DNA from 3 places in the Pontibacillus sp. HN14 genome. Region 2 is predicted to be linked to each of the others. Evidence: riboswitches for the same ligand, from Rfam matches in the RefSeq annotation. Region 2 holds a riboswitch; each other region holds the start of a gene.

Region 1 (10,171 bases), on a different contig from region 2:
GTCTTACGGGACTTTACCATATTAATTTCCCAGACGATCTTACACGAGACGCCTCTCTTCGCTGTTTCATTGTTGTTTATGATTGTAGTGGGCTTCGCCTGTTATCTTGGCATAGAGGTGATTGCCAGATCAGGAGAGCTTTTTCTCCCTTACGTATTGTTAATGGGAGGACTATTCCTCATGTTTGTCTTTATCATGGATCTGCCGAAAATCGAACGACTTGAGCCGTTTTTCAATATAGGGGTGAAAGAGTTACTCTCTCTCGTTTTCCCACGCGGGGTGTCGTTCCCGTTCGGAGAACTGATTGTGTTTGCCGTGATCTTCCCTCACTTGGAGCATCCCTTAAATAGCTTCCGATATGGCGTTATCGGTATTCTCATAAGCGGGATCATTTTACTGATTATAAGTGTGACGATTCTTATGGTTCTTGGCCCGACCATTGCGATGAATTCAACGGTCCCGCTTCTTGACACCATCTCCCTAGTAAATATCCAGGGAATCATTCAACGCATGGACCCGATCGTCATCATCATTATGGTGGTCACCGGCTTCTTTAAAATTACGATTTTCTTCTACGGTGGAGTGACAATGCTTCAGTATTTATTCAAGCTCCCAAGGAGAAAAAGCAAGGGGTTAATCGGATTTATAGGCCTCCTTGTCATGACCGTGTCGATGTTAATTAGTGAAAATATCGCCGAACATTTGAAAGAAGGATTAGAGATCGTTCCTCTTTATGTCCACGTCCCTATGCAAATGATCGTTCCAAGCTTGTTGCTACTCCTTCTCTTTATTCGTAAAAGAAAGATCCAAAAAAAATAGGGGGAAAGGCACGATTTACTATCTCAACAGTAAACCGTTCCTTTCCCCCTATTCCCTGACCTTTACACAACCTTCTTAAGAAGGCGACCGATCATTCTTGGAATGAACGTTACGATGGCTACAATCTTGTCGATTAATTTGTGTAACATGTGAACTCCTCCTTTGGTTTGTTAGTTGTTCTTTTCACCCATCGTGGTGCTATTAAACACTTCAGGAGGAATATGAGTCATAGGTTACACGTTTTGGGTATTCCCCAGGAAATATTTCTACAACGATAGACACGTTTCGATTCATAAAATGGGAGAATGTTTCCGTTTGCGTTAGCTTAAACAAAAAAAGGAGTCACCCCATATCGAGATAACTCCTTTTATCAACCATTCTTCTTCAGTTCAAATTCTTTCTGAACCTCTTGCAAGGATTCTTCGTTCGTTAGTAATTCAAGGCCAGTTAAGGCAAGTGCTTTTGATCCACGAAGAAGGGCTAAGTCGCCACGTTTTGAAATGGCTGCTTCTCTGAATGCGTCGGTGTGGGGGACGAGGTCAGAGGAGCCGATTTTGATATAGGGGTGGATGGTTGGTACGACTTGGCTGATGTTTCCTGCATCGGTTGAACCGATCCCCTCGCGGCCTTCTTCGATATAGTTCTCTCCAAGGGCTATGATGTGCTCTTTGAAGATTTCATCAAATCGAGTATTCAAAACGAGGTTATCGACGCCGTTTTGAATGGGTGTGACTTTTACAGAAGCTCCGGTTGTTAAGGCTGCTCCTTCTGCGATGCGTTTTACTTTTGCTGTCACTTCGTTACACGCCTCGCGGGTAGCGGCTCTTACAAAGAAGCGTGCTCTTGCGTAGTCAGGAACAATGTTTGGAGCGACGCCTCCATCTAGAATGACACCGTGAAGACGTACGTCATCTGTGACGTGTTGGCGAATGGCGTTGACTCCGTTAAAGAGCTGAATGACACCATCTAGCGCATTTATCCCGTACTCTGGCTTCGCTGCGGCATGGGCTGATTGACCATAGAATTCAAAATCTAGCGGATCAACAGCCAAGGAGTCAGATGTTCCGTTCGTCTGATTGGATGGATGAACCATCATGCACGCATCAAGGTCCTGAACAAGACCGTGTCTGACAAATGTCCCTTTCGCACTTCCATTCGGTCCCCCTTCTTCAGCCGGGGTTCCGAGGACGACCACCTCTCCTCCAGTCTGGTCGAGAACTTTACTAAGGGAGATCGCAGCAAGTGTGCTCGTTGTTCCAATAATATTGTGCCCACAAGCATGCCCAAGTCCAGGTAAAGCATCGTATTCTGCGAGAAAGCCAATTTTCGGTCCTTTCGCGCTCCCTTTTTTCCGAGCGATAAAAGCTGTCTCATGTTCCGGGATGCCTCTTGTAACCTCGAATCCTTCTCCTTCTAACAGCTTACACAACGTTTCACTGGCAAAATATTCTTCATTCCCGATCTCTGGATTCTGATGGATGCGGTGACTCACATCTAAGTAGACTTCCTCGCGGTCATCCACATAGCCCGTCACGACTCCTTCAAGCGTTTTCTCTACTGTACTCATGCCGTTCACTCCTTTTACTGGCGATTACCAGCCAATTTTCTCTAATGATACGAACGTCGGGATTAAAGAATCGTTATACGTTTCACGAATGTGTTCAGCTGTTTCTTCTGTTTGATAGATCTCTACAATTTTTTGATACGCTTCTTTATCTGCTTCATCAGCTCGTGCTGCAATAATATTAATATAAGGGGTCGCTGTGTCTCCTTCAATAAATACCGCATCCTCAACAGGGACAAATCCTGCTTCAACAGCTACACCGTTGTTAATCACACTTGCAGCTACATCTGGTAACACGCGAGGTGTCTGCGCAGCTACAACTGGAGTTAATTCTAAATTCTTTGGATTCTCTTCGACTTTCTCTAATGATCCGTTCCCATCAAAGTCTTCCGGAAGTCCAATCAAGCCAGCTTTCTCAAGAAGAAGTAGTGCCCGGCCCATGTTCGTTGCTTCTTTAGGTAACGCAATCGCGCTTCCTTCTGGGATGTTACTTAGGTCTTCATACTTTTCTGAGTAAACGCCCATTGGTGCAATAAGCGTCGTTCCAATCGGCTCAAGATCGAGGTCGTGTTCTTCAATGAACGCATCGAAATAGGAAACCGTCTGGAATGCGTTTAAATCAATATCTCCATCGGCAAGGGCAAGGTTCGGTCGAACGTAATCGGCAAACTCGACAAGCTCAATATCAATCCCTTCTTCTGCTGCACGTTCTTTAATCGGATCCCACAAAGGTACTCCAGAACCACTGACTCCAATTTTAACGGTTTTGGTCTCCCCTTCTGCTTCCGTACTGCCGCACCCTGCAAGGGCCGCTCCTAATGTTGTTAATACTGCGATGAATACAATCCACTTTTTCATATGTAATTTCCTCCTTTTATCGTCTACGAACTGCTTTTGATACGTAATTTCCTAATGTTTGAACGGTTTGAACAATGATGACCAACAGGATCACCGTTATGATCATGACGTTTGTCTCAAAGCGCTGGTACCCATAGGCAATCGCTAAATCTCCAAGACCACCGCCTCCTACAAAACCTGCCATCGCCGATGCTCCGACAAGGCCGATTGTTGCGATCGTGATGTTTAACACGAGAGAGCTTAATGCTTCTGGCAAAAATACGCGTAGAATGATTTGCCAGGGTGTGGCTCCCATCGATTCTGCTGCTTCTACAACCCCTGGATTCACTTCTAGCAAACTACTCTCAACGAGCCTTGCAATATAAGGCGCTGAGAAGAATACAAGGGGCACCACGGCTGCCGCTGTCCCAATTGAAGTACCGACAATAAATCGAGTGATCGGTAGAATAGCAACAAGCAAGATAATGAACGGAATTGAACGGAAGAAGTTCACCACGCCGTTTAATACAGTAAATAGAGGGCCATTCTCTAGCAGTCCATTCTTCCTCGTTACAACGAGAGAAATCCCAAGGGGTAATCCAATTACGACCGCAAACAGTAAAGCGATGCCTACCATAACGACAGTCTCTTGTGTTGCCTCTAAAATCTTTGGCCAAAATGTAGCTAATTCAACTTGCATTTCTTGTCACCTCTTTCAATGTAACGGATTGCCCGATTGTATGAAGGGCCTTAAAAATTTCTTTCTCTCCTCCAATAAATTCGACAATCAGACTTCCAAATGGTTCACCTTGCAATTCAGTTATTTGCCCGTATAACACATTCACTTCAACATTGTGCTGAGCCGCAGCTCTATAGAGAATGGGCTCAGATGCTTTTTCCCGTAAGAACGTAATCCGGTACACATGGCGGGTACTGTCTAGAGCCTCTAGAATCGAATCCGGAATCTTATCGTTCATCACCGAACTCACAAAGTTCTTTGTCGTCTGATGCTTGGGACTAGAGAAAATATCAAAGACCGATCCTTCTTCGATCACCTTTCCTCCCTCCATTACAGCAACCCGGTCACAGATCTCACGAATGACTCCCATCTCATGGGTAATCATTAAAATCGTAATCTTATACTGATCGCGAATTTCCTTTAACAAATCAAGAATCGCATCCGTCGTCTGAGGATCAAGCGCCGAAGTCGCCTCATCACACAAGAGGACTTCAGGAGACCGGACAAGGGCGCGCGCAATACCTACACGCTGTTTCTGACCGCCGGAGAGTTCATCTGGATATTTCCCTGCTTGATCAGCTAAGCCAACAAAATCGAGAAGCTCTTTCACTTTAGCTTCCACATGTTTCCCTTTTTGTCCGTCAAGAAGTAAGGGGAAAGCAACGTTTTGATAGACGGTTTTCGATTCTAGCAAATTAAAATGTTGAAAGATCATGCCAATACGCCGCCTGACTTTCCTTAGTTTTGCCTTTGGCAACTTGGTCAGGTCCTCCCCGTCTAACTTCACCTCTCCAGATGTAGGGCGCTCAATGAGATTGACGCAACGAAGGAGTGTACTTTTCCCCGCCCCGCTAAATCCAATTACGCCGTAAATAGCTCCCTTATCAATTGATAGGTCCACTCCATCGACTGCTCGAATGATTTGTTCATCCTTATGGTACACTTTCTCAATATTGTGTAACTCGATCATGCTGCCTGCCTCCTTTAATACTGATAAAACAGATATGATAACTTGGTTTTATAGCTAAATCCGGTCCATTTCACTCCCTTATGGACAATAAAAAATCCCCTCTTCTTAAAAAAATAAGAAGAGGGGATTTACGTATATGTAGATCCGTCTCTTCTCATCTTTCAAGCGTATGCTTGAAGGAATTGGCACGGTGCCCTGTTAATCAGGATCCGTTGCCGAGGTTTCAAAGGGCCATTCCCTCCACCTCTCTGGATAAGAAGATTGTATGCATATGTGTTTTTCGTTAATCCATATGTTACAAGTGTATCATAAAAATGTCAAAGGATTTTTCAAACTTTTTAGTTAAAAATTTTAATAATCGTTAAGTGAGCTATGAAACGACTGCGACTCTGACAATTACGGATTTCTTTTCACAGGTTATCCCCAGATAAACATTAAATAGCCATTAAAGGCTGCTAATGCAACACTTAGTACAAGGGTTAAAATCGGAATGATTCTCCCCTTTCCGTTTTCTTGTAAGACACCTGCAACCCCGACGATCAGACCGATAATCGCTGTGTAGCGTGTAAGATGTGAGAAGGTGACAATCGTTAGAAGTCCTTCTATGGAGCCGACAATTAAAAGCGCGAGTAATTGCCCGACGAAGATCGCTAACATAAATAAGGCCAATTTCCCAGATAATGCTTTTGGCATGGTTCTTCTCTCCTTTTTTTAATTATGTAAAGGGAATACCCTTCTCTTGAAGAAGCTATGCCACAAAATTGCATATTGTTAAAAAAAGGTTCTAAAAGACTCTCAGTACACAGGACCCTTTTCAACTATCAAGAGTCCACTGTCTTGCCTTCAAGTATGATAATCGATACAATATGAATTATGAAAATACCTTATCATCCACCAATTGAAAGCGTAACGTTTACAAAAGTTTTGCAGGCCCTGAGTGAACCGAACCGAGCTAAGATTATCCGGTGTCTTCGGGACACGCATGAGAATAACTGTACCCATTACACGCTTCAACTTCAATTACCGAAATCAACCGTATCTCATCATATAAAAGTATTACGAGAAGCCGGGCTTATCCAGGCCAGAATTGTAGGAAAGGAGCATTTTTACTCCATACGGACAGAAGAAATTGAAGGAAAGTTCCCTGGATTACTCGACGCGATCGGAAAAGTAAATGAAGAAGATTTATAGCGTGTTCGGAGAACCACCATTTTTTGGTGGTTCTTTTTTTGTTTGCATTCCACTTAATAGGGTGCTATAGTTTAAAACAGTTCGATGGTTTTCGAACAATAAAACTATATGATAAAGGATGTTTAAGATGAACAATATTCTAGTTATAAATGGACACGAACCATACCCAATTGCTGAGGGACGTTTGAATAAGACGCTTTATGATGAAATTGTAACCAAGCTCTCTTCAAAATATGAAGTCAAAACAACAGTTGTAAGTGAAGGCTACGATGTAAAAGAAGAACAAGAAAAATTCAAATGGGCTGATACCATCGTTGTTCAAACACCGATGTACTGGTTCAGCCTTCCTGGTGCAACAAAGACTTATATGGATTCAGTTTATGAACCAGGTATTTTCTTCGGCGGTGGAGGTAAGTACGGAGAAGGTGGCCTGATGACCGGAAGAAAGTACATGTTCTCTACAACATGGAACGCTCCAAAAGATGCGTTCAGTAAAGACGAAGAATTCTTTAAAGGCCAAGATCTCGAAGGAGCAATTGATCATCTTCATAACATGCAGAAATACGTCGGTATGGAACCACTGAAGAGCTTTGGCGCATTTGATGTAATCAAAAACCCTGATATCGATACGTATATGACAGAACTTCGTCAGCATCTTGCTGAAGTGTTTAATGTATAATAACGGATACACAAAAGGAGAGAGGCTCCTGCCTCTCTCCTATTATATATTCCCCATGTCATTTCTTCTGAAATTTTTCCGTCAACCCATCCACTTTCTTCTCCACACGTTCCAACCGATCGCCGACATTTTTTTGAAACGTTCTCCTAAGGAAATACGTAAAGGATACTAGGAACAAAACGATGAGCCCAACAATCAAAAGGAGCCACACCACACCTAAAAGCCCAATACCAGACAACAGCCAACCTCCTCTCTTCCTTATTATATAGTAGAACACCCGAGAGCATTTAACAAAAAACGGAAAAAGATGATCGTGTCAGACACCCTGCGGTGCTTTACAACACGAAAGGGTGTCTGGCACGCTTCACTTGGCTAAAGTAGAATTTATAGTTTAGAAGGTTGAGAATTGGTGAGTATAAAGGAGGATACCGAGGACAGGCTTTTTTAATTTACTATTTATGTAAAAAATAACCTTTGATATTATATTAAATGCATGTTAACTTTTTGTAAGGTCGAAGGCATTAAAGAGTGACATTTCTATGAATAAAGTCTATTTTTATAGGAATATTGGCTAATTTTAGTAGTGTTCCCATTGACCTTTTCAAAAATCGTTCTATAATGAAATTCTAAAGAATTTGTAAATGTAGGATCTCAAGTACTTTGACTATACAGATAAAAAGCACGATATCCTCAATCACAATCAATCATGGAACCAGGCGATCAAAGGAGGATCACACATGAATAAAAGAGTAGACCGATTGCTACAGAATGGACTATTCTTCTTCCTCATAGCGACAGTTTTGCTATGGGCCAAATCGTACTTAGCATTCAGATTTTCTTTTAACCTAGATTTAGAAAACACAACGCAAGAATATATCTTGGCTCTTACACCACTAGGGTCGATTTTATTTTTCTTAGGACTTAGTTTTATCTTTCCAAAAGCGAAACGGATTAAAGCGTTTCTAACCTTATACTTCATTATGTCGTTTGTGTTATTTGCAAACGTCGTGTATTACCGATTCTTTAACGACTTCATTACCATCCCGGTATTGATGCAGTACAAGAACTTCGCTCAGCTTGGCGGAAGTGCTAAGTCATTAATGAGCTTTACAGACTTACTGTTCTGGGTTGACGTAGTCGCATTAATGGTTTGGGCACGCATGAAGAAAGGTACGCTCACACTCAGCGTGAAAAAGCGTACAATGGGCGCTTTATTTGCTACCGCGCTTCTAGCCATTTCATTAAACCTGAACATGGCGAACGACGAACGTTCTGAGTTATTAACACGTACATTCGACCGTGCGATGTTCGTAAAACTTATGGGTGTGTATAACTTCCACCTATACGATTCTATTATGACAGCGAACACCCAGAGTCACCGCGTTTTCGCTGAAAGTGATGAGTTAACAGAAGTACGCAGTTACTTATCCAGTCAGAAAGACCCGAAAAGCGAAAACTTCGGAGAACTTGAAGGCAAAAACGTTGTTCTGATCTCAATGGAATCCTTGCAGAACTTTATTATTGATTACAAAGTAAACGGCAAGGAAGTTACTCCATTCTTAAACGATTTAGTAAGAGACAAAAATACGCTTTACTTTAATAACTTCTACCACAACACAGGTCAAGGAAAGACATCAGACGCTGAGTTCACAATTGCGAACTCCCTTTATCCACTTCCTCGTGGAGCCGTCTTTACGACCAATGCTGGTAACGAGTTCAATGCAACACCTGAAATTCTAAAAGAAAAAGGCTACACATCTGCCGTATTCCACGGAAACAACGATAGTTTCTGGAACCGCGATGTGATGTACCCAGCCTTAGGTTATGATCGTTTCTTCTCGAAGAAAGATTATAATGTTACAACGGAGAACTCTGTTAACTATGGCTTAAAGGACATTCCGTTCTTTAAACAATCCATGTCTAAGATTAAAGGCTTAGAGAAACCATATTATACGAAGTTCATTACGCTTACGCACCACTATCCTTTCGTTCTTAACGACGAAGAGGATGTCATGATCGACCGCACGAACACTGGAGACGGCACAGTAGACCGTTACTTCCAAACTGCGCGTTATATGGATAAATCTTTAGAGACATTCATGGAAGACATGAAGAAAGCCGGCGAGTATGAAGATACCGTATTCGTATTCTACGGTGACCACTACGGAATCTCTGAAAACCATAACCGTGCGATGGCTGAAATTACAGGAACTGAAATCCGACCATTTGAGCACACGCAATTGCAGCGTGTTCCATTCATCATCCACTCCCCTGGTCTTGAAGGGAAAACAATGGATACAGTCGGAAGTCAAATTGACGTGAAGCCAACGATCCTAAACTTACTAGGAGTTGAAACGGAAGACGATATTCAGTTTGGTACAGACCTACTTGCTAAAGATCGCGAAGACTTAGCGATTCTACGTGATGGATCCGTTATTACTGACAAATACGTCTACGACGGTGAATCCGAGAAGTGCTACGATAAAGCGACAGGGCAAGAACTAGAAGGTTCTGAATGTGATACCATTGTCCAAAAAGCTCAAACAGAATTGAACCTGTCTGATAAGCTTGTATACGGGGATTTACTTCGATTCTTAGATGATGAGGAAGAGGACAAACCGTTAACGGACTCTCCTAATGAAGAGAAATAATAAGACGAGCCGCGCAAACGTAACTGTTTGCGCGGCTTTTTTATTGGGCTTTAGTTGAGTTTAAGGTGGGCCTGGAAACTACTCGCTTTCCTGTGGGGAGCTGATGAGCCTCCTCAACCGCCTTTGCCGGCCTCCGGGGTCTCACCTAGTTTAAAAGTGCAGGCGTGGTGCTTAGGACCGTACGGATAAGACAGCTTTTTGGAAAAGGCGGTTTGCCTTTGTAAAAAAGATGACTTATCACGCTAGGTCCTCCACGCCGGAGCTGGATAGGCTCACGTTGCCGCAGGAGTCTCGCACTTTCCCGAACCACCTTTACCAAGTATAGAAGAGACGGAAACGTGCTGAATTAGATAACAAGGGCTTAAATAGCTTACTGAAAATGAGCAAATCTTCAAGCTCGCCTCATGGAACTTATAACACCTGATTCTTCCATATATAAGGAAATAAAATACAATTCAGATCATACTTATGATATACTAAAAATATAAAGCTACAAAAGTAAATCAGGTTAAGGTAGGAAAGGAGATGCCGCTATGCCTATGTGGCTGTTTTTGCTGATCATTATGGGAGCGCTCCTTGTTCTTGGTTTTGTGATTGATATGATTGCGAAGAAAAGAAAGTTAAATATTGATCCTGAAGAAGGGGTCAAAAACGTTAGTGATTCGACTCAGGTTTATACAGAAACGTCATTAGACCAGGCCAGACATCGACATGATGGGAA
Region 2 (10,171 bases):
AGCTCTTTCCACGTAGAATCATACAGTCCTACGAAATCGATCATTTCGCCACCAAACTCAACAGGTTCCATGTCTTGAAGAAGAGATTTCTTCCCATAAAGTACACCAATGCCTGTTGGGCCTCCCATCTTATGACCAGAAAAGGCGAAGAAATCGCAATCTAATTCTTGCACATCAATACGCATATGCGGTGCACTTTGAGCTCCATCCACCAACATAACTGCTCCATTTTCATGTGCAATTTCCGCGATCTCTTTAATAGGGTTAATCGTACCAAGCACATTTGATACATGCATCATGGCTACGATCTTCGTATTAGCTGTAATCGTCTCTTTTACATCTTCTAGAGAAATCGTTCCATCTTCCTGAAGAGGAATGTACTTAAGAGTAGCTCCAGTAGCCTTTGCTGTTTGTTGCCAAGGAATGATATTACTATGATGCTCCATCGGAGTGATGACAATTTCATCACCCTCTTGGAGGTTATTTCGTCCGTAACTATAAGCAACCGTGTTAATGGAAGTCGTTGTTCCTCGAGTGAAGATCACTTCTTCCGTACTGTTTGCATTAATAAATTTACGAACCTTTTCTCGGGCACCCTCGTAACCATCTGTAGCTCGCGTACCAAGAGTGTGAACACCTCGGTGTACGTTAGAGTTGTAGCCTCGATAGTACTCATCCACTGCCTCAATCACTGATTGAGGCTTTTGGGATGTTGCTGCACTATCTAAATAAACCAATGGATGTCCGTTTACTTCCTGATCTAAGATCGGGAACTGCTTACGAACCTGGTTAATATCCATTAGTATACTTTCCTTTCAATCACATCACGTAGTTGATTCTTCACCGCTTCGATTGGAAGTTGGTTTACAACAGGTGCAAGGAAACCGTGAATAACAAGACGTTCTGCTTCATGTTGTGGAATACCACGACTCATTAGATAGTAAAGCTGTACTGGATCAACGCGACCAACAGATGCTGCGTGACCTGCTGTTACATCATCTTCTTCGATAAGAAGGATTGGGTTTGCATCACCACGAGCCTTATCACTTAGCATAAGAACACGAGATTCTTGTTCTGCGTTCGATTTAGAAGCGCCATTTTCAATCTTACCGATTCCGTTAAAGATTGAGCTAGCACTTTCTTTCATAACGCCGTGCTGAAGGATATACCCATCTGTGTCTTTGCCATAGTGAACGATTTTCGCAGTGAAGTTCTGCTTTTGTTCTCCTCGGCCCACTGTTACCGTCTTCGCATTAGCATGAGCGCCATCGCCCATTAAATACGTAACGTTTTCAGATACGGTGTTCCCATCGTTCATCTGACCAAGCGCCCACTGAATCTGAGCATCACGTTCAGCTACACCACGACGGTTCACATAAGTTGTTGTACCTTTTGCAAAGTTATCAACTGCACCGAAGGAAACCTTAGAATTTCCTTTTGCAATGACTTCTGTAACGATATTGGCTACCGTTTCTTGTGCTTCATTATCGCTGATATAGTTCTCAACATACGTTAGGGAACTTCCTTCTTCAGCTACCACAAGGATATGGTTATAAAGCGCCGCCTCATCATCTTCTTGCCAGAAAATAGACTGAATTGGTTCTTCAATTACAACATTTTTAGGTACATAAACAAATACCCCGCCGTTCATAAGTGCTGCATGCAGCGCTGTAAGGCGATTCTCATCTACCATAACACCATCTGTCATGTAATACTTTTGAACAAGCTCACTGTGTTCCGATAATGCAGTGAAGATGTCCGTGAACACGACACCTTTATCTTTTAAATCCTGAGATAAAGAAGAGTAAGCCACCGTATGGTTACGCTGAATCACAAGGTTCTGCTCTTTCTTCTCTACATCAAGGAAACTTTGAATCTTTTGCGGTAATTCTTCTAGTGAAGAAATCGTTTGACCTTGTGCCTCATGTTTAAAACGAGAAAAGTTCCATTTATCAATTTTCGTTTTATCAGGCTTCGGCATTGGGAGCGTATCAGCTTGTTCCAACGCGTTTACACGAAGGTCTGTCATCCATTTAGGTTCATTTCGTTTCTCTGAAAATTGGCTGACATATTGTTTATCGAATGGAAGTTGTTGTGTTTCAACAGTCATGATATCCCTCCTAACTGATTACGCTTCTTGACCTACTGTTTCGTCTTCAATGCCTAGTTCTTGCTTGATCCAGTCATAGCCTTCTTCTTCTAGTCGCTTAGCTAATTCAGGACCACCTGATTTCACTACGCGACCTTGCATCATTACGTGTACTTTATCTGGTGTGATGTAGTCTAACAGACGCTGATAGTGAGTAATGATTAGGCAACCGAATGCTTCATCACGCATTTTGTTAATACCTTTAGAAACCACTTTAAGTGCGTCGATATCAAGACCAGAGTCAATCTCATCAAGGATTGCGATAGCTGGCTTAAGCATCATAAGCTGAAGAATCTCATTACGTTTCTTCTCACCGCCAGAGAAACCTTCATTCAGGTAACGCTGTGCCATGTTTTTATCCATTTCAAGTTCATCCATATTTCCGTCCATTTCTTTGATGAACTTCATAAGGTTGATTTCGTCGCCTTCCTCACGGCGAGCATTAATAGAAGAACGAAGGAAATCAGAGTTTGTTACACCACTAATTTCACTTGGGTACTGCATAGCTAAGAAAAGGCCAGCTTGAGCACGCTCGTCTACTTCCATTTCTAGTACGTCTTTGCCGTCTAGGTGAATGCTTCCACCCGTGATCTCGTACTTAGGATGACCCATGACTGCAGATGCAAGCGTGGATTTACCTGTTCCGTTTGGACCCATGACAGCATGGAATTCGCCACCATTTATTGTAAGGTTTACACCCTTTAAGATTTGTTTACCTTCAATTTCTACATGAAGATCTTTAATTTCTAGTGTTGATCCTGCCATTTTGATACCTCCAATATGGTTTCTAACTATCGTAAATTAAGGATACGAAAAATGTATCGATTCTCAATCTATTCTCATTATAATTTTAAATCATTTCGAAAGTAATATCAACTTTTTACCACGCGGTATTATAAGTTATCCCTATCAAGGTAGTGGAAACTTATGAGGGGTTTAAAACGTGATTTTCGCCTATAAACTTCCTATATAATATAGTAACAACAAAACCATCAGATTGAAAACCACCTGCCCCTGGCTGATTTAGCTAAAATGCTACACTTAGGCCAAAAAAAATAAACAGGCGAAAACGTTCGCCTGCTACAATTTATAAGTAAAGCCTTTTATAAACAATATTTATCGATGGATTTGCCGATCAACTTCTGCTACAATTTGCCGACTTGCTTGGTACTCTGCTTCCCTACGCTGCTCTACCTTTAAACGTTGGTCGATTCGGCGACTATACTCTTGATAGCCTATTCCGTGAGACTGATGCATCGCCTTTTCCATCTCACTTGTGTAGTTTAAGTTCAATTGGTCACTAATAGTGAATCCATCCCTTCAATTGTTTTCCAATTTAGTTTAGCATAAACCTTATTCCCAGAACAAAGTCCATATAAACGCGATTTAAAGGGTGGTTTGACAATTTACAAAACCTAAAAGCGATACCTTTTCGTACCCTAAAATACATCGAAATTGCTCTTACTTACTCTCATTTATGCAATTTTCAGATATTAATGCAGTTCCTGAATACTCTCATTTACCAGAGTTACAGCTTGACTTAAAGCTGCTCCTCCTCCAAAAGCTGCTGCCACACCGCACGCTTCCATCATCTCTTCTTTTGTGGCTCCATTATCAAGACAACCCTTAGAATGATAGATCATGCAATATTCATCTTGAGCTACAACTGCAATAGCTAAAGCCATCAATTGTTTATCTTTTTTTGAGATCTTGCCTTCTTTAAAGCAAGCCTCCGAAAATTCACTAAAATGATGAGCCAAGTCTGGCATTTCTTTTTGGAATAATCCCATACCATGCTTGTACGTAAGTAACGCTTTTTCCGTTGAGTTCTGTGCTTGATGTTGTTCCATAAAAAATCCCTCCCAGGATAAAAGTAACTACCACTATTATGAGCGATGAGTTTACATTCTATCCAAGGAGGGAGTAGATGGTTTTAATTATTTCACAGGTACAATAGCTCCATTATATTCTTCTTTAATGAATGTACGAATTTCTTCTGATTGAAGAACTTCTAAAACAGTTTGTAAAGCTTCACTATCTTTGTTTTCTGTTCTAGTCACAAGAAGGTTCGCGTATGGGGAGTCGTCCCCTTCAATAAACAAGGAATCTTCAGTCGGGTTTAAACCTGCTTCGATTGCATAGTTTGTATTAATGGCTACAAGTGCATCTTCTTCTCTCTCATAGTTCTGCGGTAGAAGACCGGCATCAACATCGGGACTGAATTTCAGATTTTTAGGGTTTTCTGCAATATCATCAATTTTAGCTGATTTCTTCTCTACGCCTTCCTTCAACGTAATTAGACCCTGCTTTTCGAATAATGAAAGAATACGACCATGCTCAGATTCAGAACGACGCATAATCACTTCAGTGCCTTCTGGAATCTCATCTATATCCGTAATGTTCTTTGAATATACGCCCATTGGTTCATTGTGAACAGGTCCAAGGCTTGTGAAATCGTAGTCAAATTCTTCTTTCTGTTCTTTTAAATAAGGCGTGTGTTGGAAATAGTTCGCATCAATTGCCCCACTAGCCAAATCTTTATTCGGAAGGATATATTCCGTATAGGTATCGATCTGAAGGTCAATTCCCTTATCTTTTAAAATCGGCTTAGCTTTCTCTAAGATTTCTGCGTGCGGTGTACTTGAAGCACCAATAACCACTTTTTCCAAATCTTCTGAGCCAGAATCTTCTGAGCCATTGCTACTTGAGTCCTCTTCAGCTGATCCACAAGCTGCAAGTGCGAAAATAAATAAAGCACTAAGGAATAACGTTAAAAACTTCTTCATTCTTTTTCTCTCCTTTTTATCGTTTATCTAATTTATTTGATATAAAATCTCCAACAAATTGGAATAGGAATACAATAATGACAATTAATATCGTTGCTAAGAAGACAACATCGAAATCCCAGCGCTGGAACCCTTTAAGGTAAGCCAGGTCTCCAAGGCCACCGGCTCCAATAACTCCGGCCATGGCTGAATAGCTAATTAAATTAATAGATGTTACCGTAATCCCCGAAACAAGGGCTGGCATCGATTCCGGAAGCAACACTTTAAATATAATCGTCGATGTCTTAGCTCCCATCGATTTAGCAGCTTCGATCACTCCCTTATCTACTTCTTTAAGAGCTATTTCTACGAGACGACCGTAGAAAGGAGCTGCACCAATAATTAAAGCTGGAAGCGCCGCATTCGGCCCTCTAATTGTCCCAATTAAAAACTCAGTGAAAGGGAATAAGAGTAAAATTAATATAATGAACGGAATCGCTCGAAACACGTTTACAATCGTAGCGACGATAAAGTTCAATGGTTTATTTGCCCATATGTTCTGCTTTGATGTTAAGTAAAGCAGAAGACCAAGTAGCAGTCCTAATATAAAGGTCCCTACTACTGAGAGAGCAGTCATATATAAGGTTTCTTTCGTAGCAGTGACAAGATCTTCTATATTAGCGTTTGGAAATAACTCATGAAACATTATGATTCACCTCAACTTCGACAGACGTTTCTGATATATACTGGATGGCTTTCTTGATATCTTCATCTGTTCCATCGATGTGAACAAACAGAGTTCCATAAGCACCCTTTTTAGTCTGAGTGATCTTCCCTTGCAAGATATTAAAGCTTACGGAAGGAAACTCCCTCGATACTTCACTAATGAGAGCCTGATTGGTTTTCTCACCCACAAAGTGCAAACGAACGACTTGCCCAGTTTGATACTCAGCTAGCATCGTTTCCATGGTGTCATCTTGCTCCTGGTCACCCATTATTTGCTCTACGAAGCGTTTCGTAACTTTCTCTTTAGGATGAAGGAAGACGTCTAATACATCCCCTTCTTCCACAACCTTTCCTTCTTCCATGACCGCGACCCTATGTGAAATTTTACGAATAACGTGCATTTCATGAGTAATGAGGATAATCGTTAAATCTAACTGTTCGTTAATGTTTACTAACAGATCTAAGATTTGATCCGTTGTCTCAGGATCTAAGGCAGAGGTTGCTTCATCACATAAGAGAACTTTTGGCCTGTTAGCCAGCGCCCTGGCAATACCGACACGTTGCTTTTGACCCCCGCTTAGTTGTGAAGGATAAGCATCTTCTCTTCCTGTTAAACCGACGAGTTTAATCAACTCATCTACACGCTCTTGACGCTCCTGTTTTGGTGTACCTGCTATTTCTAAAGGAAAAGCAATATTCTCTCTGACAGTGCGAGACCAAAGAAGGTTAAAGTGCTGAAATACCATTCCAATTTCCTGCCTTGCTTTCCGTAACTGTCCTGCTCTAAGGTTGGCTATGTCTTCCCCGTCTATTACAATCTCACCGCTTGTTGGATCCTCTAGTCGGTTAAGCAAGCGAATAAAAGTACTTTTACCAGCACCGCTATATCCGATTACTCCGTAAATTTCTCCTTTTTCGATGTTCAAATTCACATCATCAACCGCTTGAACTTGGTTTGTACCAGATTTGAAAACTTTCTGTAAATTCTTGATTGAGATCACGGTTGTTCCTCCTTTTCAAAAGCAATAACGCCCAGACCCTACCCTCTTCAAATATGGGTCCCTAATAAAAAAACCTTCCTATCCCACACGAGGACAGAAAGGTTTATCTAAACCGATTCGTCCTCTCATCTGTCTAAGCTATGCTTAGCAGGATTTGGCACCTTTCAAACAAAGTTTGATGGTTGCCGGGCTTCAAAGGGCCAGTCCCTCCACCTCTCGTGATAAGAGTAAAATCCTTTATTCAATTAACGCTTTAACTCTTTTAAGTCTAGAAAGAATTCTAGCATGCGCTTTAACATTCAGTCAATATAAAACTTTCACTCAATTCGTTTCATTCAGAATTTACCCACTAAACTCTTTACGCGAGCGTCAACCTACACAATAATCACTTTCTACTACATAAATATAAAAAAACGTTTCCCAAAGAGAGGGAAACGCAAATCACGTCAACTCTCTTATCACCCAAAGCTTTCGCTTCGCAGGAATTAGCACCGTTCCTAAAAAACAGGATGGTTGCCGGGTTTCAAAGGGCCAGTCCCTCCACCTCTCCAGATAAGATCTGAAATCGATATAAAGTTAGGATATATGTTAGCATGGTGGTAGTTAATGAGTCAATATTTATAGGTTAAGGAGGCAAGCAACATGAGAGCACCTCACTTCACACTTCCAGCTACAGATGGTAGTCAATATGAGTTGGAACAAGATTTAGGTAAAGTAATCGTTCTAACTTTTTTTACTTCGTGGTGTCCAGACTGTTCAAGAGACCTTCCAAAGAAAGAACACTTTTATCAGTCCTTAAATCGAAATGAAGTCAAAATGATGACGATTAATGTAACCGGAAGAGAAAGAAACGCTGAAGAAGGTATTGCGTTTGCTAATAAATTTCTGTCTCAACCTACCTTGATTGATCGAGGACGTGAAATTTATGACCTTTACGGATGTACAGGCGTCCCTACAACTGTAGTTATTAATCAGCAAGGGATGATTGAAGCAACCTTTGGAGATAAAGCAGACGTAATGGAAGTCATGAAAACCATTGGTACATTACTGTAGTTCTACAGAAGCTACAGACACGATTCGCCTAATTATTTCTCGGGAAATCATCTTTCGCCAATAACTGCAGACATACAGAAGAGGCTGTCCTATTGGACAGCCTCTTATTATAGCTGATAATAATTCATTTTTTCATAGAGATAAGGCACTGAGTGAAATGCATACAATTTCTCGAGCGTCGTTCCTTTGCGAAGTATTAAAAGACATGGGACACTTTCTATTTGGTATTCCCACATAAAATCTGGGTGAACGGCTGCATTCAATTCACTGAGAGGGACTTCTTTTATCGCCTCTACTGTCTCCAACATCTTTCTTGCCAAATGACAAGTCCCACAAAAGGGGCTATGAATAAAAAGAAAATCAACATCATTTTCACTTTGAGTGAACTGGTTTAAAGGTTGGTCAGATACTGTTTGCAAAGAAAACCACCTAACTATGTTAAAAAAATAGGATCAACCGATATACTTCTGCTTACTAAAGCTGAAGCTAACTCTGCTTCTGGAGTAGCAGCCACTTCTCTAAATGAACGATCTATATAAATATGCTCAGCATGAGGAAGTTCGAAAGAGAGTTGCTTTCGTAACTTGTGACCTGAATGGTCTTCATCAACTAGTATAAAGACGTCTTTATGATCCAGGTCATAGTCCAAAATAAGCTGTTCTAGCCGCTCTACCCCTAATGTTCCATTTGTGCATATAATCTCAACATCTTCATTAATTACTTTTTGAATCTGCTGTTTATCAGTTTTGCCCTCTACGATAATCACTTTTTCAAGTGCACTGATTTCGTTCATCGCAACCACCTGTCTTTTTTCCAACGTAAGTGTTTCTTATTACTATATGTGATTTGGATTATAAATTCTCACTTCACCGCAAAAATAATAAAAAATAGGCCGCTATTGATATAAATAAAATTCCTGATGATGAACATATAGATAAAGAAATGGCAGTGGAGCCCCACTGCCATTTCCCTTAACACCAACCGTTTTCTTCATCACAATCTACATACTTATCAACGCGAGAAGGATCACTTGTCCCTCTCCACGATTGCTTCTGTTGCTTGTGCTTAGTGGTGTTCGTAACCTTCGCTCCCGGTACTGTTGCAGACCGAGTTCGTGGTGCGGAAGACTGACGATTATTCTCCATCTTAGTTCACCCCTTGTGCTTAAGGTGTCCTACGATTGAGGATAGTATGATGCCAATATTAGTCTTCAGCAATCATTTCTTGATATTTATCAGCTGACATTAATTTCTCAATTTGCGACTGGTCAGATGGTTCTACAATAACCATCCAAGCTTTATCATATGGCGCTTCGTTTACAAACTCAGGACTATCGTCAAGCTCACCATTGATGCCTACAACTTTACCAGAGATCGGCGCATAAAGTTCGGAAACGGTTTTTACAGATTCAACGCTACCAAAAGGTTCATCTGCTTCAATTGTATCTCCTACTTCAGGTAGTTCAACGAATACGATATCACCTAGTTCTGATTGTGCATGGTCTGTAATACCAATACGTACTTTGTCTCCTTCTACTTTCACCCATTCGTGTTCTTCTGAATAATACAACTCTTTTGGTACGCTCATTCATAACCCTCCATTTTACTTTTACATTTTAAATGTATTAAACATGGCTCAAAGAGCCAGATGTTTTACTTCATCAAGACTTCCAAGTATTTTCAAACGTTTCTTCTTTAAACCCAACTGTTACTTGATTTCCATCTGTAACTATGGGCCGCTTGATCAACATACCATCATATGCTAGCCAAGATCTCATATCGGCTTCAGTCGCATCTTGAAGTTTGTCCTTCATGCCGAGTTCACGATATTTCTTGCCACTCGTATTGAAAAACTTCTTTGCTGGTAAGCCACTTTGTTCAATTAACGTTTTTAGCTGATCTTCAGATGGTGGATGTTCAACTATATGTATCGTTTCGTAAGAGATGTTTTGGTCATCCAACCATTTCTTCGCTTTTTTACACGTACCACATTGTGGGTACCAGTAAACCGTTAACGCCATAGAAGGACCTCCTTTTTTATAATATGTGCCATTATTTTATCATATTTTACCGTAGCTTCCTAATTATTAGACAACAAATCCATAGGGTAAAATTATGTGCAAGCGTGGCGCCTAGGACCGTACGGACAAGACAGCTTCCTCATGCCGCAGGAGTCTCGCAATTTTCCGAACCACTTCTGCCAAATAGGGATTAACAAAAACATGCACAATTGACATATTCCATTGCTAAGAGGCTATGACCTCATCCAAATTAACAAAGCACAGCTTCAAGTCCTATGCTAAGTAAGCTTATATGAAAAACAAACCCTCCCATTTGATCAAACAAATGGGAGGGTTTTGGGTTGGTCAATTATAGGACGTATTTCTCTTCTTGAATTACTTTAGCTGCAACTTCACGTTTTTTCTTGATAACGTTTGTTGGTGTGTGACGCGTTAGTTTGCGAAGGGCTGATAGCAT
Region 3 (10,171 bases), on a different contig from region 2:
CAATCAGAGCGCACATTCCCTCCTAAAGTAGATTTTGAGAAAGCAACAAGTATTGCTCAGTCCTACATAGAAGAACGTTACTCCGATCAGATTGGTGAGCTGAAGCTTAATGAAAGAAGCGAAGAGCGTAGTACTGAAAACTTCCGTCGAACTTATCAGTATCGTGTTGAGTTTAATCAACTCGTAAATGGCGTTTCCTACCCGAATAATTCCATTGATGTGACGGTGAGTGGAAATGGAGACGTAACAGACATTTATTATCGATGGGATGAAGTGGACAAGTTTGAAGAAGTGAAAAATGTTCTTACGAAAGAGAAAGCATTTGAACTCTTCAAAGAGGATTTTGACGTAGAGCTTCGTTATGGGGTGAATCATTACTCCGCTCGTGCTGGTGATGATGTCAAAGCGTATTTAACCTACGTACCAACGAAGAAAGATGGCTTAGAAAATTATGGACTAAGTCAGATTGATGCTCAAACAGGTGAATGGATTAATCACGAAGGGACTCCTTTAAGTGAAATAGACGAAAGTGACAAAGATAAGTACGCGGTATCAGAAGAACCTGTAGCTGAAGAAGCAGAACCATTACAAGAATTAGAAGAAGAGTTAAGCCAAGAAGAAGCCATGAAGAAAGTAAAAGCATTTGTTGATCTTCCTGATGGCTACGAACTGGCTTTCTCGAATTACGATGAGAACAACTATAGATCGAATGAAAATCCAACATGGCGCTTTGAATGGAGAGATACTGGGGAAAGAAACTATGGTCCAACCGGAGTCCATGTTGCAGTAGACGCTACGACAGGTGAAATACTCAATTATGATAATCGTCAATATGAGTATTATGAAGGCGTTCCAGAAGACTTTGAAGTCAACACGACAAAAGAAAAAGCAAAAGAAACTGCCATTTCGTTCGTCAAAGAAGTAGCCCCATCTAAACTCGATCAGATTCATGTTTCCACCCCTCATGAACGAAAAAGTGGGGAAGACGAAAAAGTTGTATCGTATAACGTAAACTTTGAACGTCAGGTAAACGATCTACCAGTACAAAATCAAGGTGTGAATGTATCGGTAGCGGCTGATACAGGAGAAGTCATCGGTTACAATTTACAATGGGATGACGTTCAGTTCCCAGACCAAGATAAGGCCATCTCTAAAGAAGAAGCAAAAGAGACTTTACTTGATAAGTACGATTTAAAACTTCAGTACTTCACTCCTTTCGATGAGAAAGAGGAGAAAGAAGAAAATAATGATAAAGATGAAGCGATGCTTGTCTACCAACCATCTCTTGATGCAGGCTTCTATACGTCTCCTAGATTCTTTGACGCAACGAAGGGTGTTTGGATTGATGAACAGACGATGGAACCTGTGGTAGAAAATACTAAAGAGGTAACAGATATAGAGGGACATCCAGCTGAACAAGCTCTCCGCACGTTAGTCGAATATAATATGATTGAAGTAGAAGATGGAAAAGTAAATCCAGATGAAGTTCTGTCCCGGGCCGATGTGATTGAGCTGATGATGAAGGGGCTAGGCTTTGACGATTATTATTACAGCTCACGTGATGAGGTGCCATTTGAGGATGTAGAGAAAGGTACTGAATTGTACCGCTATTTAACGACGGCAATAGAGAGAGGTTTCCTCGACGGAGACGAGGAAAAATTCTATCCTGAAAAAGAAGCAGAGCGTGAATATGTCGCGAAGCTTCTTGTTAAGGCACTAGGTTATGACAACCTTGCAAGTAAAGAAGGAATTTTCGAAGCAGATTTCTCAGATGAATCTGAAATGGAATATGAAGGCCATGTAGCTCTTGCCACTCGACTTGGATTAATGAGCGGAAAAGATGGAGCGTTTGAGCCAAACGAATCGATCACGAAAGCAGAAGCGGCGGTAAGTTTGCTGAAGTATTTGGAAATTGAACCCACATTAAATGAAGATCGCTATTAAGCAAAACCCTCAGGCTCATGCCTGGGGGTTTTCAATTTCACGGGGGATAGGAAGCAGAAGAAATGGAGATTTGAACAAAAAAATGCTCCGGCCTTATCGCAAACCGGAGCAACAGCATTTCATTTATTAAAATTGGGAGGAACTAACTTACTTCTTGGGAGTCACCACATGGTACTCACCGTTCAAGATGACTCCCGCTACTGTAATGGATCGGCTGGCATCAGCTCCAGCTTCACCACTTTGGTAGCTGTAATTGGAGGTAATAAACTTTACAAATGACTCATCTGCAGCAGCTTTCTCCAACAAATCTTGGAACTGGGTATCGTTCTCTAACGAGAGGAGCAGTACACCCTCATGGTCCTCTGTTAAAGGCAGTTCCCTTTTGGTTAAATCACTTATATGAAACAGATATTGATCTGGTGTACCCTCTTTTGTAACGATATGTCCAGATAACACCTTTTCTCCGCTGAAAGAAAGGGAGTTTGGTTGTATATCCTGAAGGATCATACCGTTTATTTGATCTCCTACTTCAAAGTCTGTTGAGATTTCTTTGGAGATCATGGCTTTGTTTTGACTGTCAGAGACAGGATTGGAACCTCCTCCGGCAGAGTCAAATGTTTCAGGTGTTTCCGTTGAAGGACTTGAACTATACGGTTCAAGTTGCGTTACAGTTACGCCGCCCACAAGTAGAACAACTGTCGCATACACGGTCATCGCAGCAGGCTTAAACAAATAATGTTTCATTTTAGGTTTTTCAGGCTGCGTTTCATGACTAATCGCTTGAAAGACGCGTTGTTTATCCTTCTCTGTGAAGGAGGTTGGAATGTGGTTGTGATAGTCCTCTTTCAAGTCCTGTAATTGCCGATCCACACTCATCATTGATCACTCCTTTGGAGACTTGCCTCATTCAATAGCTCAGCTAATTTCTTTCTGGCACGATTTAAACGGGTTTTAACACTGGATTCTTTTTGATTCAAAGATTGAGAGATCTCTCTAATGGAAAATTCATTAAAATAATAAAGGATGAGTACTTCACGGTATTTAAGAGGAAGTTTCAAGATCTGGTTTATTAACTCACTGGATTCATCATCACGCATAACTAATGTTTCAGGTGTTAAATCGTCCTGTGTCTCTGTAATAAACGATTTGATCTTTTGAAAGAGGTTGTCATGCCTCGTATGGAAACTTCTCAAATAATCTTTACTCTTATTGATGGCTATAGAAAAGATCCAAGTTCGTAAGGATGATTTGCTTTGAAACGTGTGTAACTTCTTATACACCGTCAGAAACGTTTCCTGCGTGATATCATCTGTATCTGCGCTATTCTTAACATAGGTGTAAACAAAGCGCTTCACGTCATCACCATACTCATCCATAATCTTTTCTAAAGCTTCTGTTGAATCCATCTCTAGTAAATTTAGTGAGTCGTTTTGGCGAGAAGGGGGCTTTTCCATTGCAGCCTTTTCTCCCATCCTGGTTCATCCTTTCATTCCATGTATCCTTCGGTTGTGGGTGCGTTCAATAATAAGACGGAACGTTTCCACAACGGGATTCACTTTTAATGAAATTTTTTATAATTTTTTTGAAACCTTTTTTGCGGCCTATGATAAAGGGGTTTCTAACATCCTTGGTTCGAATCATTATGTAAAGTTTATCATTCACTTTATGGGAGTAGAAATAAAAAGAGTCAGGATGTTTATTACATCCTGACTCTTTCATTATGCAGCTGCTTTTTTAAATCTTGGGAATCCAACTAGAATGGCTACAATTCCTGATACCGCAATTAAGATCGGATAGAAAGAGTAAGGAAGCAGTTCGATAGGCGATAGCTCTCCAATCTGCGCTGCAGTTAACAGCTGAGCTCCATAAGGAATTAAGCCTTGAACGGTACAAGAGAATATATCAAGCAAGCTTGCCGATTTTCTTGAGTCGATCTCGTATTCATCTGCTACATTTTTAGCTAGTTGACCGGTTGTAATAATGGCGATGGTATTATTTGCTGTTGCAAGGTTTGTAGTCGCGACTAGCCCTGCAATACTTCCTTCGGCACCTTTTTTAGATCGAATGCCTTTGGTTAATGTGTGAAGGAGGAACTGGATTCCGCCGTTTTGGTTAATCATGGCGACTATTCCACCAATGATAATTGTAAGAAAGATTAATTCAGACATCGAGTTAATCCCAGATGTAATATTGGTCATGAAGGCATCAAGTGAATAGTCGCCGCTTATTCCTCCAATGACACCAGATAAAAGGATCCCTCCAATTAATACAGCCATAACATTAAGTCCGGCTAATGCACCAATGAGTACACCAATATACGGGATGACCTTCAATCCATTAAAGCTGTCTGGATTCACAGAAGATTCGCCACCAGATGTGAGTACAATTAACAGAATGATGGTAAGAATCGCGGCTGGGAGAACGATAAAGAAATTCGTTTTAAATTTATCTTTCATCTCTGTCTTTTGCGTGCGAACAGCTGCAATGGTTGTGTCTGAAATGATGGATAGGTTGTCTCCAAACATCGCCCCTCCAACAACAGCTGCTAATGATAACGCAGCGGAGAATTCCGTTTCAGCGCTAATTCCAACAGCAATGGGAGCAAGAGCACTAATGGTCCCGACTGAAGTTCCCATAGAGAGGGAAATAAAGCCCGCGATGATAAAGACTCCTACAATGATTAAATTCTCAGGTAAATAGGTTAAAGCCAAGTTTACAGTGGAGTCAACGGCTCCTATGCTATTGGCAACAGAAGAGAACGCGCCTGCTAGTATAAAGATAAAGACCATAATCATAATGTCAGGATGGCCTGCCCCTTTGGCAAACTGCTCAACTTTTTCAAACGTAGGTTTTTTACGATTTTGCAGGATCGCTACAATAGCTGCAAGTAAAGCCGGAATCAAGATAGAAATATAATAGAAATCACCTGTAATGATACCTGAACCTACAAAGATGACTAAGAAGATCCCTAAGGGTAACAGGGCGAGTGGATTTCCTTTGTTGGTATTCATGTTGCTGCACCTCTTTCTTGGTAGTTTGTCGAGTGTGTTGGGTTCTACTCATCCATGTCCAATAAAAAATGCCCCTTCTTAATCAGAAGAGGGCAATCTATACGAGCTCCTCTTCTCATCTATCAAGTGTTAACCTTGCTGGATTTGGCACAGCACTCATATGAAATGAGCCCGCTGCCGAGACATCGTAGGGCCAGTCCCTCCGCCTCTCGTGATAAGAAGGAGTATTCATTTTTTGTTTTACATGCAATGATTAAGTTTACTTACTTAGAAGGGCACTGTCAATGGATATACAAGAAAAGTCCAACCTTTTTAGATGTTTTCTGTATCCCTTCCCTTATAAGGAAAACAAAAATCCCAGTGTATGGGACACTGGGATGATCTCTTAAATAATATTTTGAATGTCTTGAGAATCTGTAACCATTAATAGGACTTTTCCCTCATCTAAGTGTTCTTCGTATGTTTCAGCTTCGTGTTGAGAAAATCCGAGGTCTTGTAATTTATTACGTAGCTCGTCACCTTTTTTGTTGAAAAGGTTGCCGACAATCTCTCCCATATTCATTTCGTTTATTCCAACGGTATTTGCGTCGGTATTGTCTGCGAGGCGTTCAGTGCGGTCATCATCGTGAGTCATTAAATAGATATGATCCTTTGTAACACCATTATCCGCTAATTTCTGGACGTCATTTTGAAGCTTTTCGTCATTCTGGTACTCTCGTACAAAAGGTTTCATTGTAAAGTTCCTCCTTCATTATTATTCCACTTTTTCACTTCCCTGTAGAGGTATTGTGAAACATTTGGATGGTTTTTGTAAGAGTTATGTGAAAAATATGACTTATATGAAAACAAATTGTAATATAACCGTAACTTTATGACGAACAATCTTTTGTTAGAATGGTCCTAGTAGAAAAAACAGACGATACTAGAAAAAGATGGAGTGGGGAATATGTTGAAAAAGATCATTGCTTGTGGAATGGCCGTTATGTTCACATTCAGTAGTGCATCTGTAGTAGGAGCTGCAACCAATTCGGACAAGTTGTTAAGCGTAGCTAGAACACATATGGGGGTACCATACGTCTTTGGAGGACAGAGCGCAAGCGGATTTGACTGCTCTGGGTATACTCAGTATGTATATAATAAAGTAGGCATTTCAATTCCACGTACGACAGGAAGTCAGGCTACTGTAGGGGAAGCTGTAAGTAAAAGCAACTTAAAACCTGGTGATTTAATATTTTTCAAAAATACTTACAAGAGAGGAATCTCTCATGTGGGAATTTATGTAGGAAATAATAACTTCATTAGTGCGACTTCAAGTAAAGGGGTGGACGTCGTATCATTGAATAATTCTTATTGGGGTCCGAAGTATGCAACAGCGCGCCGAGTTGAAAACTTCGATGTTAATGCATTATTTGATGACTTAGATGAGAATAATGAAGCTTATACAGCAATCAAAGAATTGGTGGAGAATGAAATCATTAATGGCTACCGTGATGGAACGTTCAAGCCTGACCAACCTGTTACAAGAGGACAAGCAGCTGCATTAATTAACAATATCATTGGTTTTGAGGCAAGTAATCAAGAGCCGTTTTCTGATGTGAGTGCTGGCCATACCTTTGCTAGCCAAATTGCGGCAATGAAAGAACTTGGCATTATTCACGGTTTTAACAATGGACTGTTCAAACCGGATGAATTCATTACACATGGGCAAATGGCAATTATGATTAAGAATGCATTAGAAGTTACAGGTGGAAACCCAGACGAAATGAAACAAGATGGGTACGATGAGCGAGCTTCTCGTGCGGAATTTGCAACAGCCTTACACGACACTCTTTTTCAATATAATAAGTAACTAAATCTTTACTAGTATGACGGTTTAAGAGTCTCTTTGGTTTCATTCCAAGGAGGCTCTTTTTAGTTCAGTATTTTATCTCTATTTGTTATTTACCCAGGCTGTAAATAAGTAAAACATAAGAGTTTTAAGGACGTTTGAGAGGGTAGGGTCCAATGGACTAATGAATGTGCGCTCATTTAGGTCAATGGGTGTGGTTTGTTAAGTTAATGTGTGAAAATTGGTCTTAATTTCCTGCTACTTAAGAATCGAAAATTATCAGAATATTGATATATTTCTAATTTTTATTTATGATGGGTCTAACTTACATCCTATACTCATTTATATGCTTGGGAAAATAAAGGGACAAAAGGGTGATTTTATCAGTCTTTTCTTCTAGGTTTTCCCAAAAATAAAGAGAGGTGTGAGAGGAGTATGAGAGAGATAGGAAGCATATGCTCTAGTAAAGAGTAAGTGCTTCTTCAGAGAGAGAGTTGATCTTTACATTGAAAGGTTCTGAAGTTGGGAAAACGATAAAGTTACATCGGCTGAACCAAAACCGCACGCTTGAGGAAACAGCTCAGGGAATTTGTTCAATCTCCTATTTAAGTAAGATTGAGAACGGGCTGACCAAATCAAGTGATGAAATTGTTCAATTACTCTTTAATCGATTGAATATCCCCGTAGAAACGCTTGAAGAAGAACTAGATGAAGGGGTCCTTGAACAAGAACTGCAAGAATGGTACACCGTTATTTTACAAAGGGAAACGGACCAGGCGACTGAGCAATATGTGAAATTAAAGCAAAAATTAAGCACACTCTCCACTCCGAGTACCTTGTCATTATTTAAACTCTATGAAGTTCGCTATCATCTCCATATGCGCCACCTTTCAGAAGTGCCGGTTCTCATGGACCGATTAGAAAGGATGCAAGATTTATTTGAAGAGAAACATCATTACTATTATATGAAGTTTTATGGTCTCTACCACCATGTTCAAGAAAGGTATCAGGAAGCCCAGCAATATTACAAGAAAGCGTTGGCAATCGGATATCAGAACACATTAAGTGATAGTGAAAGAGCTGATTTGTATTTCGTGACCGCGATCAATGAGTCCTCTTTGCAAAATGTGACACTGGCTCTTCATTATGCAAGGTTGGCACTAAATTTATATACAGTTCAATTTGATTTTAAACGTAGTGGAGATTGTCAAATTTTACTTGGGATTTGTTATAAGCGTACTCGCCAATTTGAGCAAGCGGATCAGTGCTTTCAGCTAGCTGTCAAAGCTGCTGGTAACCTGCAAAGTTCCTATTTAAAAGGAATCGCCTATCATAATTTAGGTTCCTTGCACGCTGCTCTTTCTCATCATGAGAAAGCAATTGATTATTTTCAGAAGAGCTTGATCTATAAGGAGAATAAGAATAGTAAAGGGAAATTAACGAGTATTGCTTCTATTGTGGAGTCTCTTTACGCCTTAGGTGATCAAGGAAGAGCATTAGAATGGATTGATCGAGGCTTAATGATGATCAATCAACAAGAGGATTTTCAAATCCTTCGATATTATTTTCAGGTGTATAAATACCGGGTCTTAGAGGATCTCATTAGTCTGGAGCATTATTTAAGGGAAACAGTCATTCCTTATTTTATCGATAATGAAAACCAATTCTATATCGGACTCTACTGTGAACTGCTTGCTGAGTGCTTGCAGAAACACAAGAGGTATAAGGATGCTTGTTATTACTTGACTCTGGCTAATGAATCACATAAAAAATTATCAATTACCTAAGGGAGAGTGGGAAAGTATGAAAAAATGGATGATTTCAGCTTTAGCTATTGGGGCGATCGCTTTTTCAGCAATAGGTGGGTTTACTGCGCAGGCATTAGACGAAGAGCCAGAACCTTGCACAATTGAATTAACAGACATTTAAGTAGTAAAGCCCCGGACTCTGGTTGAGTTCGGGGCTTTTTGTATGAGCTATTCCTCTGATCAAAAGTGAATATCTGTCAAATTCAAACGATTTACCTCAACGCGATTAAGAGGAGTGCACGGTCGATTGCGATCTTAGTCGTGTTGCTTTTTTATTCGTCATAACTTTATAAAGGTACATCACAACGAAAACGAATAATCCCATTATAAAATATAACGAATGATATCCAAGTAGCGACACTACTATGCCTAATACATAGGAGCCGGTGGCGATACCTGTATCAAATAATGTGAAGAATGTCGCTGTTGCATGTCCACTTCTGTGATGGTCGGCAGATTGAATGGCTAACGTTTGGAAGCAAGGGACAAGGCTACCATAGCCAAGACCAATGAATGTAGCTGAGAGCAATAGCATAAAGGATGAATCTGTAATACTTAACGTAAGCAAACCAAGTGCAAATAGAACGAGCGACGGATAAATCACAATGCTTGGTCCTCTAGAGTCAAATAGTCGGCCTACAAAGGGTCTAGAGACTAGCATAGCAATGGCGAATACGGCAAAGAAGAAACTAGCTGCTTCTAGTAATCCAAGTGATTTCGTATAGATAGATATATATGAAATGACACTTGAGTAGGAGAAAGCTAATAAACTTCCTACAAGCGCAATCGGTAAAGCTTTTACTTCAAATAAATCATGAAAGCTTAACTTCTTCTTACTTGAAGGAGCTTCTGTTGCTGGTGCGGATACTAAACTAGTGAATAGAAGAGCACCGGCGAGTAAAGCACCGAGTATTATGAAGAGCGTTGAGAAGCTAAGCCAATTTAATAGGGTTAAGGCTAGGAATGGACCTGCCACTACTGCGAGATTCATTGACATTGCAAAGTATCCAAGCCCCTCACCGCGACGACTATCTGGAGTAATATCCGCCGCAATAGCACCTGCAGCAGTTGTGGCGATTGCAAACCAAATCCCATGGAAAAATCGAAGCGCTAATAATAAATAAAAACTTGTAGCCGCTACATATACGAATGTAGTGAGCATAAATAACAACAAACTAATCAAAAGCATTCTTTTCTTCCCAAAGTCTTCTAATAACTTTCCAGAAAAAGGCCTTACCAGAATAGCTGAAAGTAAGAAAAGCGTAACGATTAAACCAGCCTGAGACTCGGAGCCGTTTAGATCATCGGTCACATATATCGGTAATGTGGTTAAAAGAGCATAGAAGGTAAGAAATAAGAAAAAATTGCTTAAGGAAATAAATAAAAAGCTTTTCGTCCATATAGGTGATTTTTTTTGAGTCATAAGAGTCCTCCTCTGATGTTCTTGTCGGTAGCAGGATTCTGCTTTGTTGTCTATTCGATTAAAAACACCAAGATTCATATTATGCTTCTTATTATCCTTTGTAAAGGTATATGCATTTCCATTTAGGCTTCTAGTTGTTGGTTATGGATGTGATCCA

Evidence for each region. A riboswitch is a leader RNA that binds a small molecule or an ion and turns the genes downstream of it on or off. The one in region 2 is predicted to bind S-adenosylmethionine.
Region 1: linked by a shared signal. The riboswitch ahead of LQ226_RS00060 (methionine ABC transporter ATP-binding protein) and the one ahead of LQ226_RS15690 (methionine ABC transporter ATP-binding protein) in region 2 are both predicted to bind S-adenosylmethionine.
Region 3: linked by a shared signal. The riboswitch ahead of LQ226_RS01460 (Na+/H+ antiporter NhaC family protein) and the one ahead of LQ226_RS15690 (methionine ABC transporter ATP-binding protein) in region 2 are both predicted to bind S-adenosylmethionine.

The regions. Positions count from the first base shown of each region.
Region 1 is NZ_JAJOLR010000001.1:3,344-13,514, reverse strand. It holds gene LQ226_RS00080 (GerAB/ArcD/ProY family transporter) at 1-819, shown strand, start outside; gene LQ226_RS00075 (M20 family metallopeptidase) at 1,190-2,386, opposite strand; gene LQ226_RS00070 (MetQ/NlpA family ABC transporter substrate-binding protein) at 2,411-3,241, opposite strand; gene LQ226_RS00065 (methionine ABC transporter permease) at 3,258-3,920, opposite strand; gene LQ226_RS00060 (methionine ABC transporter ATP-binding protein) at 3,910-4,929, opposite strand; SAM riboswitch class I at 5,081-5,188, opposite strand; gene LQ226_RS00055 (hypothetical protein) at 5,347-5,622, opposite strand; gene LQ226_RS00050 (ArsR/SmtB family transcription factor) at 5,803-6,120, shown strand; gene LQ226_RS00045 (NAD(P)H-dependent oxidoreductase) at 6,248-6,799, shown strand; gene LQ226_RS00040 (DUF4083 family protein) at 6,858-7,037, opposite strand; gene LQ226_RS00035 (LTA synthase family protein) at 7,537-9,450, shown strand; gene LQ226_RS00030 (hypothetical protein) at 9,984-10,171, shown strand, end outside.
Region 2 is NZ_JAJOLR010000005.1:143,771-153,941, forward strand. It holds gene LQ226_RS15655 (cysteine desulfurase) at 1-800, opposite strand, end outside; gene sufD (Fe-S cluster assembly protein SufD) at 800-2,110, opposite strand; gene sufC (Fe-S cluster assembly ATPase SufC) at 2,129-2,914, opposite strand; gene LQ226_RS15670 (YuzK family famiily protein) at 3,266-3,442, opposite strand; gene LQ226_RS15675 (carboxymuconolactone decarboxylase family protein) at 3,643-3,999, opposite strand; gene LQ226_RS15680 (MetQ/NlpA family ABC transporter substrate-binding protein) at 4,087-4,935, opposite strand; gene LQ226_RS15685 (methionine ABC transporter permease) at 4,952-5,620, opposite strand; gene LQ226_RS15690 (methionine ABC transporter ATP-binding protein) at 5,610-6,641, opposite strand; SAM riboswitch class I at 6,764-6,869, opposite strand; SAM riboswitch class I at 7,094-7,200, opposite strand; gene LQ226_RS15695 (TlpA disulfide reductase family protein) at 7,284-7,694, shown strand; gene LQ226_RS15700 (thioredoxin family protein) at 7,802-8,113, opposite strand; gene LQ226_RS15705 (ribonuclease M5) at 8,128-8,487, opposite strand; gene LQ226_RS15710 (DUF2553 family protein) at 8,666-8,839, opposite strand; gene gcvH (glycine cleavage system protein GcvH) at 8,898-9,281, opposite strand; gene LQ226_RS15720 (arsenate reductase family protein) at 9,355-9,714, opposite strand; gene LQ226_RS15725 (acyl-CoA dehydrogenase family protein) at 10,064-10,171, opposite strand, start outside.
Region 3 is NZ_JAJOLR010000001.1:284,936-295,106, forward strand. It holds gene LQ226_RS01445 (S-layer homology domain-containing protein) at 1-1,944, shown strand, start outside; gene LQ226_RS01450 (hypothetical protein) at 2,092-2,823, opposite strand; gene LQ226_RS01455 (sigma-70 family RNA polymerase sigma factor) at 2,820-3,416, opposite strand; gene LQ226_RS01460 (Na+/H+ antiporter NhaC family protein) at 3,663-4,955, opposite strand; SAM riboswitch class I at 5,068-5,176, opposite strand; gene LQ226_RS01465 (YflT domain-containing protein) at 5,341-5,688, opposite strand; gene LQ226_RS01470 (C40 family peptidase) at 5,902-6,804, shown strand; gene LQ226_RS01475 (helix-turn-helix domain-containing protein) at 7,290-8,570, shown strand; gene LQ226_RS01480 (hypothetical protein) at 8,539-8,712, shown strand; gene LQ226_RS01485 (MFS transporter) at 8,818-10,092, opposite strand.